DNA from 3 places in the Blautia faecicola genome. Region 2 is predicted to be linked to each of the others. Evidence: riboswitches for the same ligand, from Rfam matches in the RefSeq annotation. Region 2 holds a riboswitch; each other region holds the start of a gene.
The links. A riboswitch is a leader RNA that binds a small molecule or an ion and turns the genes downstream of it on or off. The one in region 2 is predicted to bind thiamine pyrophosphate.
Positions count from the first base shown of each region.

Region 1 (5,976 bases), 890 kb from region 2:
TGTCAACGACGGTCAGTATGTGCTCAGCCATGTGGTTTACGGAAAATCGAAAAAGATTTTCGGAAAATATGAAAAAGTTCTGGTGGGAAAATAAGAAAGATGGTATACTTATTAAGGAAATTTATAATTGACTTTAATTTATAAGTAATAATAAGTTTTACTAATAAGAAAAGTGTTGTATAATCATTTTTGTAAAGAAAATGATGATAACCCGTCAGGAGGTAACCAAATGATTAAAGCTGTTGTTGGAGCAAACTGGGGAGATGAAGGAAAAGGTAAGATTACCGATATGCTGGCTAAAGAAGCGGACATTATCGTTCGTTTCCAGGGTGGAGCCAATGCCGGACATACCATCGTAAATGATTACGGCAAGTTCGCACTGCATACTCTGCCGTCAGGTGTATTTTATAATCATACCACAAGCGTGATCGGAAACGGTGTTGCACTGAATGTACCACTGGTTTTTAAAGAGATCCAGGATATCGTATCCAAAGGGGTACCGACACCGAAGATCCTGATTTCCGACCGTGCACAGATGGTAATGTCTTATCACATTCTGTTTGATCAGTACGAAGAAGAACGTCTGGGTGGCAAATCCTTCGGATCCACAAAATCAGGTATCGCTCCTTTTTATTCTGATAAATTTGCAAAGATCGGTTTTCAGGTCAGCGAGTTGTTTGACGAGGAAGCGCTGAAAGAAAAAGTAGCAGGCATCTGCGAGAAAAAGAACGTTATGCTGGAGTATCTGTATCACAAACCGCTTCTGAAACCGGAAGAGATTTTTGAAGAGCTGATGAGCTACAAGAAGATGCTGGAGCCATATGTATGCGACGTATCTTTGTTCCTGTGGAACGCACTGAAAGAAGGAAAAGAGATCCTGTTAGAGGGTCAGCTGGGATCCTTAAAAGACCCGGATCACGGTATTTACCCAATGGTAACTTCTTCCTCCACACTGGCAGGATACGGTGCAGTAGGAGCAGGTGTACCGCCATATGAGATCAAGAAAATCATCACCGTATGTAAAGCATACTCCAGCGCAGTAGGAGCAGGAGCATTCGTATCCGAGATATTCGGAGACGAGGCAGATGAGCTGAGACGCAGAGGCGGAGACGGCGGCGAGTTCGGTGCAACAACCGGAAGACCGAGACGTATGGGATGGTTCGATGCAGTGGCTTCCAAATATGGATGCCGTATGCAGGGAACTACCGATGTAGCGTTCACCGTACTGGATGTTCTGGGATATCTGGATGAGATTCCGGTATGTGTAGGATACGACATCGACGGCAAAGTAACTACAGACTTCCCGACCACCACACTGCTGGAAAAGGCAAAGCCGGTGTATGAAACTCTGCCGGGATGGAAATGCGATATCCGCGGTATCAAGAAATACGAAGATCTGCCGGAAAACTGCAGAAAATACATCGAATTCGTAGAAGAGAAGATTGGTTTCCCGATCACCATGATTTCCAATGGTCCGGGAAGAGATGATATCATCTACAGATAAGAAATGCTATACCGGGATTGCTTTATTGCTGTGCAATTTTGCAATCCTCAAAACCGAATAGAAAACGGGGAGCTTGCATAAGCAGGCTGAGAGGAGACTGGCAGCGTTTCGACCCATAACCTGATTTGGATAATGCCAACGTAGGGATGATTTACAGAGAAAAACAGGCACACCATCCTTTTGGTGTGTCTGTTTTGGCTTGCGTTGCATATCAATAATTGATCCGGTGAATCAATTTTGATACGCGAGTAATGAGCCAGAATCCATGCTTGCATGGAATTATGGCGAATACCGCGAATGCTCATGAAACATGCAAAGCATGTTTTATGAGCTGATATAAGCGGCGGATTGGGGGCACCACCTTTCGTCGCTATAAAAAAGTAATGGTGAATTCATATGCAAAGGAGAAAAAATATGAGAACAGCATTAACAATCGCTGGCAGTGATTCCAGCGGAGGCGCCGGCATCCAGGCAGATATCAAGACGATGATGGCCAATGGCGTATATGCCATGAGTGCCATCACGGCTCTGACAGCCCAGAATACAACCGGCGTAACAGCAATTATGGAGGCAACTGAGGAATTTTTAGGAGAGGAACTGGACAATATTTTCACAGATATCTTTCCGGATGCAGTGAAGATCGGAATGGTTTCGTCCTCCGGTCTGATCATAAAGATTGCAGAAAAACTGAAAGAGTATGATGCAAAAAATATCGTGGTTGATCCGGTTATGGTGGCTACCAGCGGAGCCAGACTGATCAGTGAAGACGCGGTAAGCACCTTAAAAGAATATCTGTTTCCGCTGGCACAGATCCTGACACCGAATATCCCGGAGGCAGAAGTACTTTCCGGTATGACCATCACTTCTGAGGCGGAGATGATGGAGGCGGCTAAAGTGATCGGTGATCAGTACGGATGTGCGGTTCTGCTAAAAGGCGGTCATAAGGTGAATGATGCCAATGACCTGCTTTATCATGAAGGAACCTGCCAATGGTTTTACGGAAAACGGATCGATAACCCGAATACTCATGGAACCGGCTGTACGCTCTCCAGCGCGATCGCTTCCAACCTGGCAAAGGGATTTCCTATGGATGTGTCTGTAGAGCGCGCAAAGGCCTATATTTCCGGTGCTCTGGCAGCTATGCTGGATCTCGGCAAGGGCAGTGGTCCGATGAACCACGGGTTCGACATTACCGGAGAATATGTAAAGGAGGCATCTGATCATGAGTGAGAAAAGAACTTCTTTATTTGAAAACGGCCTGATCTGGTTTGGAGCGGGGGTATCGATCGCCGAGATCCTGACCGGAACGTACCTGGCTTCGCTGGGCATGAAAAAGGGATTGGCAGCGATTCTTGTGGGACATCTGATCGGATGCATCCTGTTGTTCCTTGCAGGTGTGATCGGTGGTAAAGTAAGAAAAAGTGCCATGGAAACCGTAAAGATCAGTTTTGGACAAAAAGGCAGCCTGTTTTTTGCCCTTCTGAATGTGATCCAGCTGGTGGGCTGGACCGCGATCATGATCTATGACGGTGCGCTGGCCGCCAATCAGGCCGCCGGTGTGGGCAACTGGGTCTGGTGTCTGGTGATCGGTGCGCTGATCGTTTTATGGATCGTGATCGGTATCACCAACCTTGGAAAGCTGAATACGGTTGCCATGGCAGCATTATTCATCCTTACCCTGATTCTCTGTAAAGTTATTTTCTTCGGAGATTATACAGCAGAGACCGTGGCAGCTGATGGACTGACCTTTGGCGCTGCTGTGGAACTGGCAGTGGCGATGCCGTTATCCTGGCTTCCGCTGATCAGTGATTATACGAGAGAAGCAAAACAGCCGGTAAAGGCAACCGCAGTCAGCGCTATCGTCTACGGTGTGATCAGCTGCTGGATGTACCTGATCGGTATGGGAGCAGCCATCTATACCGGCGAGAGCGATATCGCCCAGATCATGGTAAAAGCAGGTCTTGGTATCGTGGGACTGCTGATCATCATCTTCTCCACCGTTACTACGACCTTCCTGGACGCGTATTCCGCAGGAATCTCCAGTGAGACCCTCAGCCATAAGCTGAACGGAAAATATATCGCCATTGCGGTTACTGTCGTAGGTGCCCTGGCAGCTATCGTATATCCGATGGATAATATTACAAACTTCTTATACCTGATCGGATCCGTATTCGCTCCGATGATCGCGATCCAGATTGCGGATTTCTTCCTATTAGAAGAAGACCACAGCGAAAAAGAAATCCAGATTTCCAATATGGTACTGTGGGTGATCGGCTTTATCTTGTACCGGATCCTGATGAAAATAGACATCCCGGTAGGCAATACACTGCCGGATATTGCGATCACGGTGGTACTGTGTCTGATCTGGGGAAAAATCAGTAAAAAGAAATAGAAAATAAAAATACAGATATAGTAAAGTGATTGGGATAGCCAGAAAAGTAAGCGGATATCCAGTCGGAAAAGTGTATCTGAAAAACGAAAGGCGTGAGTCATAGAAATAAGACTTACGTCTTTTTTAGACGTATCACATATCATGAATTGGTCTACAGCATTGAAAAACCAGTCCCCGGCGGAAGCGTTCTCCTTGCAGCAACACTTTGTGGGCGCTTAGGGTAAGCTTTAAGATCCGACACCTACGTAGACTTAGGCTCGAGCGCTCTCGCGAGAGTCTTAGTCGAAGTTGGTGGCTAGCTTAAAGTTACCCTGCCCACGTTGCTGCAAGGAGAACGCTTCCGCCGGGGACGTCCCCTTTTTCAATACAACCCAACGGGAAAAGGCGCATACCCTTGGAGAGAGGTATACGCCCTTGCGTAAGAAAAATGTGATGTATGTAATCGGAGAAGTAATACTTCTTCCGCGATTACTGATTTGGTATATCCATCGGATAGTGATTGTCAAAGCAGGCCTTACACAGCGGCAGGTCACCGACCATCGACTGGAGATCTTCAATCTTCATATATCCTAAGGAATCAGCTCCAATTAACTGTCGGATCTCTTCCGTTGAATGGGAAGAGGCGATCAACAGCTGATTGGACGGTACATCGGTACCGAAATAACATGGGTACAGGAAAGGCGGTGAGCTGACGCGCACATGCACTTCTTTTGCACCGGCATGTTTCAGAAGGTGGATCAGATTGGCGATCGTGGTTCCACGCACGATGGAGTCATCGACCAGCACAATATTTTTTCCTTTGACAGCGGATTCCAGAACGCTTAATTTCAGACGTACACTGGATTCCCGTTCCTTCTGAGTAGGCTTGATAAAGGTACGGCCTACATAGCTGTTTTTATAGAATGCCAGTCCAAAAGGAATTCCGGATTCCGCCGCGAATCCCTGTGCGGCAGTAATTCCTGAGTCAGGAACACCGACGACCAGGTCAGCATCTGCGGGATAGGCTTTGGCAAGCGCTGCACCGGCACGAAGTCGGGACTCATATACGGAGATGCCGTCCAGTTTGCTGTCCAGACGGGCAAAGTAAATGTATTCAAAAATGCAATGAGCCTGCCGGGACTGACATAAGGTAAGGTTAGAGGTGATACCTTCCCGGGTGATCGTTACGATCTCACCAGGTTTGATATCACGGAGGAACTGTGCACCGATTGCAGTCAGTGCACAACTTTCAGAGGCGATGATATAAGAATCATCTCTCTTACCAAGACAAAGAGGTTTCAGTCCAAGGGGATCACGGACACCGATCAGCTTGCGCGGGCTTGCGATGACCAGACCGTAAGCACCTTTGATCTTTTCGGCGGTCTTCATGATCGCTTCCTCGACCGATTTGGTACGGACTCTTTCTCTGGCAATATAATAAGCAATAACCTCTGAATCAGTTGTTGTATGGAAAATGGCTCCGTTTTGCGCAAGTTCATTGCGAAGCTCTTCGGTATTTACAAGATTTCCGTTATGAGCGAGAGCCAGAGTTCCCTTAATATAATTCAGAACCAGGGGCTGAGCGTTACTCAATGTAGCCGCCCCTGTTGTGGAATAACGGACATGTCCGATACCGAGATTTCCTTTCATATTTGAAAGAACATCTTCTTTAAAAACTTCACTGACAAGTCCCATCCCTCTTTGTACATTCATATTTCCCTTGGGACCGCTGGTGTCAAACACAGCGATTCCGCAGGATTCCTGTCCACGGTGCTGCAGGGAAGAGAGCCCGTAATAGATGGAAGAGGCTGCATCTTCCCCGTGGGGATTATAAATACCGAATACACCGCAGGCTTCTTTAATCCGTTCATCCTGGCACATAGATTCCACCTCACTACAGGGAGAACAAAAGCTGATCGTAAGTAGGATAGCTCAGGATAGAATCTGGAATTAAAGCTTCAATATCACTGGCAACAGTACGGATGTCTTCCATTTTTGCCAGTACCTGATCATGGAATGCTTCTGCACATTTCTGGGTATCTTCCAGAGCGAAAGAAGTATCAATCAGGGTTTTCAGTTCTGTTACCTCTGCAGTCAGAGA
Region 1 is NZ_SDKC01000001.1:1,118,244-1,124,219, forward strand. Features, by position in the region: gene ETP43_RS05040 (glycoside hydrolase family 32 protein) at 1-94, shown strand, start outside; gene ETP43_RS05045 (adenylosuccinate synthase) at 230-1,504, shown strand; TPP riboswitch at 1,560-1,668, shown strand; gene thiD (bifunctional hydroxymethylpyrimidine kinase/phosphomethylpyrimidine kinase) at 1,919-2,734, shown strand; gene cytX (putative hydroxymethylpyrimidine transporter CytX) at 2,727-3,896, shown strand; gene purF (amidophosphoribosyltransferase) at 4,365-5,756, opposite strand; gene ETP43_RS05065 (glutamine synthetase III family protein) at 5,770-5,976, opposite strand, start outside.
Region 1: another riboswitch for thiamine pyrophosphate. It lies ahead of thiD (bifunctional hydroxymethylpyrimidine kinase/phosphomethylpyrimidine kinase); the one in region 2 lies ahead of thiS (sulfur carrier protein ThiS).

Region 2 (5,976 bases):
ATAATAATCTGGATTATCATTGCGATGGATCAGGTATCCAGATTCCTGCTCAGTGTAGGGCTGTATTATCGGATCAACAAAAAGCGTGAGCAGACGATGAACACGGTATAGAATGGGAAAAGTGAGTAAGAATACATATGAACAGAGAACTTTTAAATGACAGACTTTGTGCAAGAGGCCTTGATGACCGTCTGGGAGGATATATTATCCTGGAGGCTGCGAAAAAGGCCAAGGAAAGAGGGGGCACATGTGGAATTTATGCGGCAACTACTGTAGGGGAAGAACTGACAAAGCACGGAGCTGCCCGGAATGTACATATAAAATATCAGTGGGAGAACGGATGTGGAAGAACCTGTACGGACGCAGATGCTATTCATATGGCAGGCAGGGGGATACCTACAACAGTTATGTCCATACCTCTTCGCTATATGCATAATCCGGCAGAAGTGTGCAGTATGAAGGATGTGCAGGGATGTATTGACGTGCTTGCGGAATTTTTATGTGGAATCGGGTCTGATATTTGCCTGAAACCTCTGAAAGGATAAGGTGATTTATGAAAAAATATATGGCGATTGCCGGATTGGTATTAGTTACTGTTATCTGGGGAGGAGGATTTGTGGCCAGTGACATGGCTCTTGACAGTCTGTCGCCTTTTCAGATCATGACCATTCGTTTTCTGTTGGCTTCCGTGCTTATGGGTGGGATAAGTATCCGAAATCTTAAAGGAATAAAAAAAGAGGAAGTAACTGCAGGAGTTTTTATGGGCGCAGCTCTTTTTATTGGGTTTTCTCTTCAGATCATAGGACTGCAATATACGACTCCGTCAAAGAATGCGTTCCTCACAGCCACAAATGTGGTGATTGTTCCTTTTATTACTTTCCTGATCTGCAGGAAAAAGGTAGGATTCAGAGGTATAATAGGAGCAGTGCTGGCCATAGCAGGGGTAGGACTTCTGTCCCTGGATAAAGATCTGTCTCTGGGACTGGGTGACGGACTGACCCTTATATGTGCAGTGGGCTTTGCTTTTCAGATTTTTCTGACAAGCATCTTTGTGAAAAAGTACAGGGCATCTGTGTTGAACTTTATTCAGATGTGTACGGCAGGTATTTTATCATTGATATTCATGATTGCCTCCGGGCAGGTGCATTTTCAGGTTACTGCAAAAGGATGGTGGAGTGTTCTCTATCTCGGCATTATCAGCACAACGGTCTGCTATCTTCTTCAGACAGCATGCCAGAAGTATGTGGATGAGACAAAGGCGGCGATTATTTTGTCTATGGAGTCTGTCTTTGGAACCTTGTTCTCGGTCATGATTCTTCATGAAAGTATCACATTGCGCATGATATTGGGATGTATCATTATTCTGGCGGCGGTTATTCTGGCGAATTCAGCCACGGAGGAGACAGCGTCGTAACAATTCGTTGCGTGGTTGGGGGCAATATGGTAAGATAAACCATGAAATGCACTGACATAGCTGATGCGATTCGAAAAATATTGAAAAGTATCATGCAGAGAGGGAGTTAAGATGGCTACAATAAAAGATATCGCAGAGCGTACCGGTTTTTCCGCAGCGACAGTCTCCAGAGTTTTGAACCATGATGAGACGTTGAATGTGCAGGATGAGACCAGAATGAAAATATTTGATACTGCCAGGGAACTTCAGTATCAGGCAAAGGAAAGAAAAAGCAGGAAGCGTCACCTGACGGTTGGAGTTTATTATTCCTATTCCAGAGAGGAGGAGCTGAGAGATACTTATTATCTGACAGTCCGTCTGGCGGTAGAAAAAAAACTAGAGGCAGAGAATATGGAACGCTGTCAGATCCAGAATCTGGAGGAACTGAAGAATCTTGGAGGACTCGATGGCCTTTTGTGTCTTGGAACGTTCAGTAAGAGTATGGTAAGGCAGATAGAAGCCTTCAAAAAACCCACAGTATTTCTGGATGCTATGCCAAAAGGAGATCAGTTTGATTGCGTAGTCAATGATCTGGACAGTTCTGTGGAAGCGGTGATGGATTATCTGACAGGACTGGGACATAAAAAGATAGCATTTATTGGCGGCTATGAAGTCGACAAGGATGGCGAGGAAGTGCATGATGAACGAATGGTAACTTACAAAAAATATATGGAGCGAATCGGTGAATTCTCTCCGGCACTTGTGCGGGTGGGAAGCTTCACGCCGGAGGACGGTTATGTGCTGTGCAGGGAAATCCTGGAAGGGAAGGAGAAACCTACAGCAATATTTGCAAACAACGACTCTCTGGCAGTGGGCTGTTATCGGGCAGTCAGTGAAAAGGGACTCCGGATTCCGGAGGATGTGAGTATTGTGGGATATAATGATATAGCGGTGGCCAACTATCTGGTTCCGCCGCTGACTACAGTGCGCCTGCATATGGAATTATTGGGTGAGGAGGCGGTTTGCCTTCTTCGTGAACGCATCACATCCTCCAGGGAGATAGGGTTAAAAGTGATCGTACCTGCGAAGCTTATTGTACGTGGCAGCGCAGACAGGGTAAAATAAAAAGCGAAGCGATGTATTAATTAAAAAAGACAAAAAATATATTTGACAGAACAGAAAAAAATAATTATACTTGAACTGTCAAATAAATAGAACCGGGGAGCTTATGTGATAGGCTGAGAGGAAGTTGAAAATTTCGACCCGTATACCTGATTTGGATAATGCCAACGTAGGAACGTTATGTAAGAGAGTCGGTAACTGTGAAGCTACAGAAGAATTACGACAGATTTAACGGGAGATACTTAGGTATCTCCTTTTTTACGCGAATCCGGGTATAAAAGAATGAGATTGAGCGAGAGTTCATGAAGGGGCGCACCACCGAGGGTACGTTTCTTTGTGGACTCTTTTTTGCTTCAAGGAGGTGAGATGCAGGTGATCAAAGTAAACGGAAAAGAAATCGAACTGGAGAAGGCAACTTCTGTAGAAGTGTATCTTGAAAGTGCAGGATACCAGATGAAGCGGATTGCAGTAGAACTGAATGGCGAGATCCTTCCCAAAAACGAGTATGCGGACAGGATGTTAGAAGACGGAGACTGCATGGAGGTGGTGACATTTGTAGGAGGAGGCTGAAAATGGAGACAACGAAGGTTTTGACTAAAGAGGAAATACAGGCTGCACTTGAAGAACGTCATTCACCGGAAAAGCAAAAGAAACTGTCCGAAGGCCGGGTGACGATCGCAGGTCTCGGAGGTCTGGGATCCAACGTGGCATATGCACTTGCACGTATCGGCGTGGGCCATCTTCATCTTATTGATTTTGATGTGGTGGATATTACGAATCTGAACCGGCAGCAGTATTTTACAGAACATATCGGTATGTACAAAACAGATGCTTTAAAGTCTCTGCTTCAAAAGATTAATCCGTATATCGATATTCAGACGGATTGCATCAAAGTGACAGAAGAGAATCTGATTTCACTTTTTGAGAATGCAGGAATTATATGTGAAGCATTTGACAATCCGGAGGCAAAAGCCATGCTTGTAAATGGAATTCTGGAGCATTTTCCGGAGAAAAAACTGGTGTCCGCATCCGGAATGGCCGGGTATGGAAGCAGCAATACAATTCGTACCCGGCGATTGATGAAAAACTTCTATCTTTGTGGGGATCAGGTTACGGAACCGACCTATGGCAACGGACTGATGGCGCCGCGGGTTGCGATCTGCGCAGCCCATGAAGCCAATATGATCACCCGTTTGCTGCTTGGAGAAGAAGAAATATAGCAGCTATTCAGCAGACATTGTGAAAACAGTGAACGATTACGAAGTATAAAGAATACAGGTAACTATTCAGCAGATATTAAGTAGACAATGAACAGTTACGAAGAAGGAGAAATAAACCTATGAGTACAAAAGATACATGGAGCCTTGGAGGACATGAATTTACATCAAGATTTATCTTAGGATCAGGAAAATTTTCTTTGGATCTTGTGAAAGCCTGCATTGAAAAAGCAGACGCACAGATCATCACACTGGCACTTCGCCGTGCAAACGAAGGGGGACTTGCCAATATTTTGGATTACATTCCGGAGAATGTAACCCTGCTTCCGAATACATCCGGAGCAAGAAATGCCCAGGAGGCAGTGCGGATCGCCAGATTATCAAGAGAAGTGGGATGTGGGGATTTTGTAAAGATCGAAGTTGTACACGATTCCAAATATTTATTACCGGATAACTATGAGACGATCAAAGCAACAGAAATCCTTGCAAAGGAAGGATTTGTAGTTATGCCTTATATGTATCCGGACCTGAATGCGGCAAGGGCTCTGAAAGATGCCGGAGCAGCCTGCATCATGCCACTGGGAGCACCCATCGGATCAAACAAAGGTCTGGCGACAAAGGAGTTTATCCAGATCCTCATCGATGAGATGGATCTGCCGATCATCGTTGATGCGGGAATCGGCCGCCCGTCTCAGGCATGTGAGGCTATGGAAATGGGAGCGGCTGCCGTTATGGCGAATACAGCAATCGCGACAGCCGGAGACGTGCCGGTTATGGCAGAGGCATTTAAAAAGGCAATCGAAGCAGGACGAAGCGCCTACCTTTCCGGTCTGGGAAGACAGATCGAAAGAGGAGCAAGTGCATCATCACCGCTGACCGGATTTTTGGAGGACTAGACCATGGAAAATCAGCATATCAATGAAAGTATCTTAAGCGAAGAGATTCTGGAAGATCAGAAGAAAAACAGAATCGATCATATGAAATATATGCCGGGTATGGAAGATATTGGGTCTGAGATCCTGGATCAGGTCGTAGATGCCATGCATGCGTATGATTATGACAAATATACGGCAGCTGACGTAAAACAGGCCATCGCACACAGTTCCAGAACACCGGAAGATTTTGCGGCGCTTTTATCACCGGCAGCACTGCCTTTCATCGAAGAGATTGCCCAGGCAGCGCAGATTGAGACAAGAAAACATTTTGGAAACAGCGTCTATATGTTCACACCGATCTATATTGCGAATTACTGTGAAAATTATTGCATTTACTGTGGATTCAACTGTCATAATAAGATCAAACGTGCCCAGTTAAATGAAAGCGAGATCGAAAAAGAAATGCAGGCGATCGCTGAGACAGGCTTGCAGGAGATTCTGATCCTGACCGGAGAAAGCAGAAACAAATCCACAGTGGAATATATCGGAAATGCCTGCAAGATCGCAAGAAAATATTTCAAAGTGATCGGACTTGAAATCTATCCGGTGAACTCTGATGAGTATGCGTATCTGCATGCATGTGGAGCTGATTATGTAACTGTCTTCCAGGAGACCTATAATTCTGATAAGTATGAAACACTTCATCTGGCAGGCCACAAACGTATCTATCCGTATCGTGTCAACGCCCAGGAGCGTGCGATAAGAGGAGGCATGCGCGGAGTAGGATTTGGTGCACTGCTGGGCCTGGATGATTTCAGAAAGGATGCATTTGCGACCGGATACCATGCCTATCTTCTGCAGAGAAAATATCCGCATGCAGAAATCGCATTTTCCTGTCCGCGTCTGCGTCCGATCATCAATAACGATCGCATCAATCCTATGGATGTTCACGAGAAACAGCTTTTGCAGGTTGTGTGCGCATATCGGTTATTTATGCCATTTGCAAGTATCACAGTGTCCACGAGAGAGTGTGCACGGGTACGTGACAACCTGGTAGGTATCGCGGCGACCAAAATCTCCGCCGGAGTCAGCACCGGAATCGGAAGTCATGTGGATGACATCGAGGATAAGGGCGATGACCAGTTCGAGATCTCAGATGGAAGAAATGTAGAAGAAGTCTATGATGCACTGCTTTCTAACAATTTGCAGCCGGTGATGAGTGATTATATTTATGTGTAGGGAATGATCAGGGAACAGTAACAAGGTAATGAACAGTAATCATTTCCGCGTTGCCCTGGTATATAATAAATTCATGGATAAAACAGAAGCTATTAACCGTCTGCGGTATGAAAAGCCGAATATGCAGATG
Region 2 is NZ_SDKC01000001.1:231,805-237,780, forward strand. Features, by position in the region: gene ETP43_RS00860 (MATE family efflux transporter) at 1-111, shown strand, start outside; gene ETP43_RS00865 (zinc-binding metallopeptidase family protein) at 138-545, shown strand; gene ETP43_RS00870 (DMT family transporter) at 554-1,414, shown strand; gene ETP43_RS00875 (LacI family DNA-binding transcriptional regulator) at 1,526-2,518, shown strand; TPP riboswitch at 2,602-2,709, shown strand; gene thiS (sulfur carrier protein ThiS) at 2,882-3,085, shown strand; gene thiF (sulfur carrier protein ThiS adenylyltransferase ThiF) at 3,088-3,735, shown strand; gene ETP43_RS00890 (thiazole synthase) at 3,855-4,628, shown strand; gene thiH (2-iminoacetate synthase ThiH) at 4,632-5,846, shown strand; gene ETP43_RS16975 (hypothetical protein) at 5,875-5,976, shown strand, end outside.

Region 3 (5,976 bases), 1.1 Mb from region 2:
TATCATCTACCATACGCGGATAGACATAAAAATGATCCGGTGACTCCAGCGTCTTATAGAACTTTTTGTTCATCAACGGACTTCTGGTTACCAATTCTACCTGAGACAGCTCATAATACCCACGCTTGGAACAGTGAAACGGAATGGTTCTCGTGATTTTCTGATATCCGCCGACAGAAAAGATATCTCTTTTATAACACTGATCCGAAACACTGGTATTTTCCCCGTCTGCAAACCATAGATTTCGATGCATCTGAAATCCAACCTGCAAGACCGGAAGAAATAACCATTTCCGATTATAGATGGTTTCCGTCAGCATGGCATCCCGGCCTTCCAGAGACGGCTCTTTCTGAAATTCTACCTGGGCATCCAGGTTCTTTCCCCACAGATGCCCGTAGATTTTCACCAGCGCATAGTTCATCACCAAAGCGCCAATTACGATCACTATAATAACCATCTGTTATCTCTCCCATTCTTCTGTAGGAACACTGACTTTCGACAGGATCTCTTCTATCTTGATCTTTCCGGTAACAGCTCCGCCAAATCCCCTGGATAATACCAGTCTGTGCGCCATCACAGGACCGGCAACTTTCTTGATATCCTCCGGTACCACATAGTCTCTGCCCTGAATCCATGCATATGCCTGAGAAGCCCGCAGCAGGGCCATTGTTCCTCTCGGACTCACACCGGAAAGAATCTCTTTGTCCTTTCTGGTGGCCTGCACCAGTTCTGCCATATAATCTAGCAGAAGCTCATGCACATGAACCTTCTTCACTTCTTCTCTTGCCGCAAGGATCTGTTCTTTTTTACACACTGCCTTCAGTGTCTCATAGGGCTGATCCAGAATAAACCGCTTTAAAATTCCCACTTCTTCTTTCTTATCCGGCAGCCCCATCGATAACTTCATAAAGAAACGATCCAGCTGTGCTTCCGGCAACGGGAAGGTCCCGGTAGTTTCCAGTGGATTCTGCGTTGCAATAACGAAAAATGGCTCTTCCAGCTTTCTCGTCACACCATCCACCGTCACCTGACGTTCTTCCATACACTCCAGCAGACTGGCCTGCGTTCTCGGCGTGGCACGGTTGATCTCATCTGCCAGAATGATATTGGCAAATACAGGACCCGGCCGGAACTGGAATTCTCCTGCTTTCTGGTTATAATAGTTCAGACCTGTAATATCGGACGGCAAAAGATCCGGGGTAAACTGAATTCTTCCAAACTCGGCATCTAAGGATTTTGCCAGCGATTTTGCCAGCATGGTCTTTCCGGTTCCCGGCACGTCTTCCAGCAATACATGTCCTCCTGCTGCCAGTGTGGTCAGCACCAGATCAATAGTCTCTTCCTTTCCAACCAGTACTTTTCCGATATTTTCTCTTAATGCCTGCACCCAGGCTCTTGATTGTTCCATGTAAAAAGTCCTCCCATATCAAGTGATTCAGGTGTTTTATCAGCATTTTGCATGATATTTTTCCCTGTTTTCATGTCTCTTTCGTTACATTTGAACGAATAGTTACATTATAACTTGATATGAGAGGACTTTCAAGTGCTGTGTGCACTTTCTGTGACTCAACACAGTTGTTTTCTTTTTATGCCACACGAATCATTCCGGAGATTTCTTTCACGGTAGACATGCCCTTTGCCACTGCCAGCGCATCCTTCAGATTCTTCTCTTTCACATCATCTGTGATCACTACGATCTCTGCATACTGGTCATTCTTTCTTCTCTGGATAACCTGCGCCAGACTGACACCACTGTTGCCAAATACACTGGCAATATTGGCCAGTACACCCGGACGGTCTTCCACAAACATGCGAATGAAGAACTTACTGCTGATCTCGTTCATGTGCTTGATCGGAAGATTCTTATAACAGGTACATCCGATTCGTCCACAGCAATCATTCAAAATATTTCTTACAATATCAAAGACATCGCCCACAACTGCACTGGCTGTCGGCAGTTCTCCGGCACCACGGCCATAGAACATGGCATCCTGTACGGCATCCCCCTGTACAAAAACTGCGTTGTATGCATCATTAACAGACGCCAGTGGATGATTGACATCGATCAGCATCGGATGGACTCTCGCTTCGATACCTTCCGGTGTATTTCTTGCCACACCAAGGAGTTTGATCACGCAGCCCATCTCTTTGGCATACTGGATATCCGTCGCTGTGATCTTGGTGATTCCTTCCGTATATACGTCATCAAAGGTAACCCGTGAATTAAAAGCAGCGCTGGCAAGGATCGCAACCTTTCTTCCCGCATCCAGTCCTTCCACATCAGCGGTCGGATCACTTTCCGCATATCCCAGTTCCTGTGCCAGTTTCAGGGCATCGGCGAATTCCATGCCATTCTGGCTCATCTTAGTCAGGATAAAGTTGGTAGTTCCGTTCATGATACCCATCACTTCTGAGATATGATTTCCTGCAAGACACTGCTTGATCGGACGAATGATCGGGATACCACCGGCTACTGCCGCTTCGTGTAAGAAATCTTTCTTATTCTTTGCTGCGGTATCCAGCAGAATATGTCCGTCAGCTGCGATCAGATCTTTGTTGGCAGTTACCACATTTTTTCCTGCTTCCAGAGCTTCCAGAATATACGTTCTTGCCGGTTCCATGCCACCGATCAGCTCAATAACGATCTCGATCTCCGGATCCTCCACGATCTCTTTCCAGTTATCCGTAAGCAAGGACGGATCATCGATCTTTTTGGATGCTTTTTCAATATTACGAACCAGAATTTTCTTCAATTCCACTTTTGCACCCAATTTCGGGATCATTTCCTCTTCCTGCATTTTCAGCACTTTATAAACACCACCGCCTACGGTACCTAAACCAAGCAGGGCTGCTTTAATGACTCTGTCTGCCATATGTTTCTCCTTTTCCGCCCAAGAAAGTTTCCTGACTTTCTTTTCTCAGGGCAACATCACTTTTCGCCCATTTTACCACACTAAAGTGAACTTGTGAAGTGTGAAGTTCCGGATACACTGAAATTTCTCCGAATTCTCTCTTGCATTTTCACCTGTTCTGATACATAATAACATTAAGTGCATCGTTTCGATGTACCAGACAACCTTTATATTGCTGACGGGGAGCTGGTGAAAGCCGGCTGAGAGGAGACGTGATTCCGTTTCGACCCGAAAACCTGATTTGGATAATGCCAACGTAGGAAAGATATACCGGATAAAAGAGGTAGACATACACACACTGTTTCTTTTTTCCATCAGACAGATTACAGGATCCTTACTCAGGTAAGGGTCCTTTTTATTTCGCGCAGTATATCCGGCTGTCAAAAGCGATGCATTGGGGACACCACTTTGTACCGCTGTAAAAAAGACAAAATCTTATGATTTTGTTCAGCATCAGAAACCCGGAACCTGCTTTCTGATGCAGGCGTCAGCAACTACTCCTATAGATTCTCCGGACGTATGATTTTTGTTCTGCATGGATACGTCTGTGTTTTGCTGACGTCAAAAACAGATACTTTTTTATTATGTATGTGAAAAGAATGGAGGCAAAACAACATGAGAAATTACACCACTCAGATGGATGCGGCACGCAAGGGAATCATCACACCCGAAATCAGCCTTGTAGCCGAAAAGGAACATATGGATGTCAGTAAACTGATGACGCTTGTTGCAGAAGGTAAAGTAGCAATCTGCGCCAATAAAAATCACACCTGTTTAAGTGCGGAAGGTGTTGGAAGTATGCTCCGCACAAAAATCAATGTCAATCTCGGTGTTTCCCGTGACTGTAAAGACTATGATATCGAAATGAAAAAAGTAATGAGCGCTGTAGAACTCGGTGCCGAAGCCATCATGGATCTTTCCAGCCATGGAAATACCCAGCCTTTCCGCCGTAAACTGACCAGTGAATGTCCGGTTATGATCGGTACGGTCCCTGTCTATGACAGCGTTATTCATTATCAGCGTGATCTTGCAACTCTGACCGCAAAAGACTTTATAGATGTGATCCGGATGCATGCGGAAGACGGTGTGGACTTTGTCACTCTCCACTGCGGAATCACACGAAAAACCATCGAGCAGATCAAAAAGCACAAACGAAAAATGAATATCGTCAGCCGTGGAGGAAGTCTGGTTTTTGCCTGGATGAGCATGACCGGAGAGGAAAATCCATTCTATGAATATTATGATGAAATTCTTGATATCTGTGAGGAATATGATGTAACCATTTCTTTAGGTGATGCCTGCCGGCCGGGATGTCTGGCAGATGCAACCGATGTATGCCAGATTGAAGAACTGGTTCGTCTCGGAGAACTGACAAAACGTGCCTGGGATCACAATGTACAGGTTATGGTGGAAGGTCCCGGACATGTGCCTCTGGATCAGGTAGCTGCCAATATGAAAGTCCAGCAGAGCATCTGTATGGGAGCTCCTTTCTATGTACTCGGACCTCTTGTCACCGATATTGCTCCCGGATATGACCATATCACCGCGGCCATCGGTGGCGCCGTTGCTGCCATGAACGGTGCTGCATTCCTTTGTTATGTAACACCTGCAGAACACCTGGCTCTTCCAAATGTAGAAGATACCAAGCAGGGAATCATTGCCTCCAAAATCGCAGCTCATGCAGCTGATATTGCCAAAGGAATCCCCGGCGCCCGTGATATAGATGATAAAATGGCAGATGCACGTCGTGTGCTCGACTGGGATGCCCAGTATGCCTGTGCTTTAGATCCGGAAACTGCCAAATCCATCCGCGCCAGCAGAATGCCGGAAGATGACCACAGCGATACCTGCAGCATGTGCGGCAAATTCTGTGCTGTCAGAAGCATGAACAAAGCCCTCGCCGGAGAGTATATTGATATTTTGTAAAATTATCACTTTTTAAATGATCGTGTATTTTTCATTTAAAAGTAATTATGATGAAATTATAAAACGCCACGAAGCGCATTGGATCTGCTGAATATCACCAGATCTTCTTGCGTTTCGTGGCGTTTTGACACGTTTCTTTATTTACTTTTTACAAATGTAAGGATTTATTTGTAGTTTACGATCTGTCCGAATTCTTCTTTGAGGGAAGCGCCTCCAACCAGTCCGCCATCGATGTCTGCCTGAGCAAACAGGTCTGCTGCTGTTTTGGAGTTTACGGATCCACCGTACTGGATACGGATCTCTGCTGCTGTAGCATCATCGTATACTTCAGCGATACACTCACGGATCTTACCGCATACTTCCTGAGCCTGCTCAGTAGTAGCTGTTTTTCCGGTTCCGATAGCCCAGATTGGTTCGTAAGCGATAACGGCTTTCTTTGCCTGATCTGCTGTCAGACCCTGGAAGCCAATCTTAACCTGCTGACGGATGAAGTCCATGGTTACACCCTGCTCTCTCTGTTCCAGAGATTCACCACAGCACATGATAGGTGTCAGACCATGTTCAAATGCTTTGTGCATTTTTTTGTTGATGTCTTCATCTGTTTCTCCAAAGTATCCTCTTCTCTCGGAATGTCCCAGAACAACGTATTTTACGCCTGCATCTACCAGCATGTTCGGGGAGATTTCTCCGGTGTAAGCACCTTTTTCTTCGAAGTACATATTCTCAGCACCAACCTGGATGTTAGTTCCTTTTGCAGCTTCTACTACAGGAACGATGTCGATAGCAGGTACGCAGAATACTACGTCTACTTCGTCATTCTTTACCAGTGGTTTCAGAGTTTCAACCAGTTTAACAGCCTCACTTGGAGTCATGTTCATTTTCCAGTTACCGGCAATAATTTTTTTTCTAGCCATGTTACGTTTCCTCTTTTCTTGTATCCTTTCCAGGATCTGATTCTTATTTATCGTTTGCTGCTGCTACACCTGGCAGTTCTTTTCCTTCCAGGAATTCCAGGGAAGCTCCACCACCGGTAGAGATGTGAGTCATCTTGTCACCAAATCCCAGGATATTAACAGCTGCTGCGGAATCACCACCACCGATGATGGTTGTAGCGTCTGTCTCAGCCAGAGCTTTTGCT
Region 3 is NZ_SDKC01000001.1:1,363,219-1,369,194, reverse strand. Features, by position in the region: gene ETP43_RS06130 (DUF58 domain-containing protein) at 1-457, opposite strand, end outside; gene ETP43_RS06125 (AAA family ATPase) at 461-1,408, opposite strand; gene ETP43_RS06120 (homoserine dehydrogenase) at 1,587-2,873, opposite strand; TPP riboswitch at 3,082-3,192, shown strand; gene thiC (phosphomethylpyrimidine synthase ThiC) at 3,528-4,838, shown strand; gene tpiA (triose-phosphate isomerase) at 5,003-5,752, opposite strand; gene ETP43_RS06105 (phosphoglycerate kinase) at 5,796-5,976, opposite strand, start outside.
Region 3: another riboswitch for thiamine pyrophosphate. It lies ahead of thiC (phosphomethylpyrimidine synthase ThiC); the one in region 2 lies ahead of thiS (sulfur carrier protein ThiS).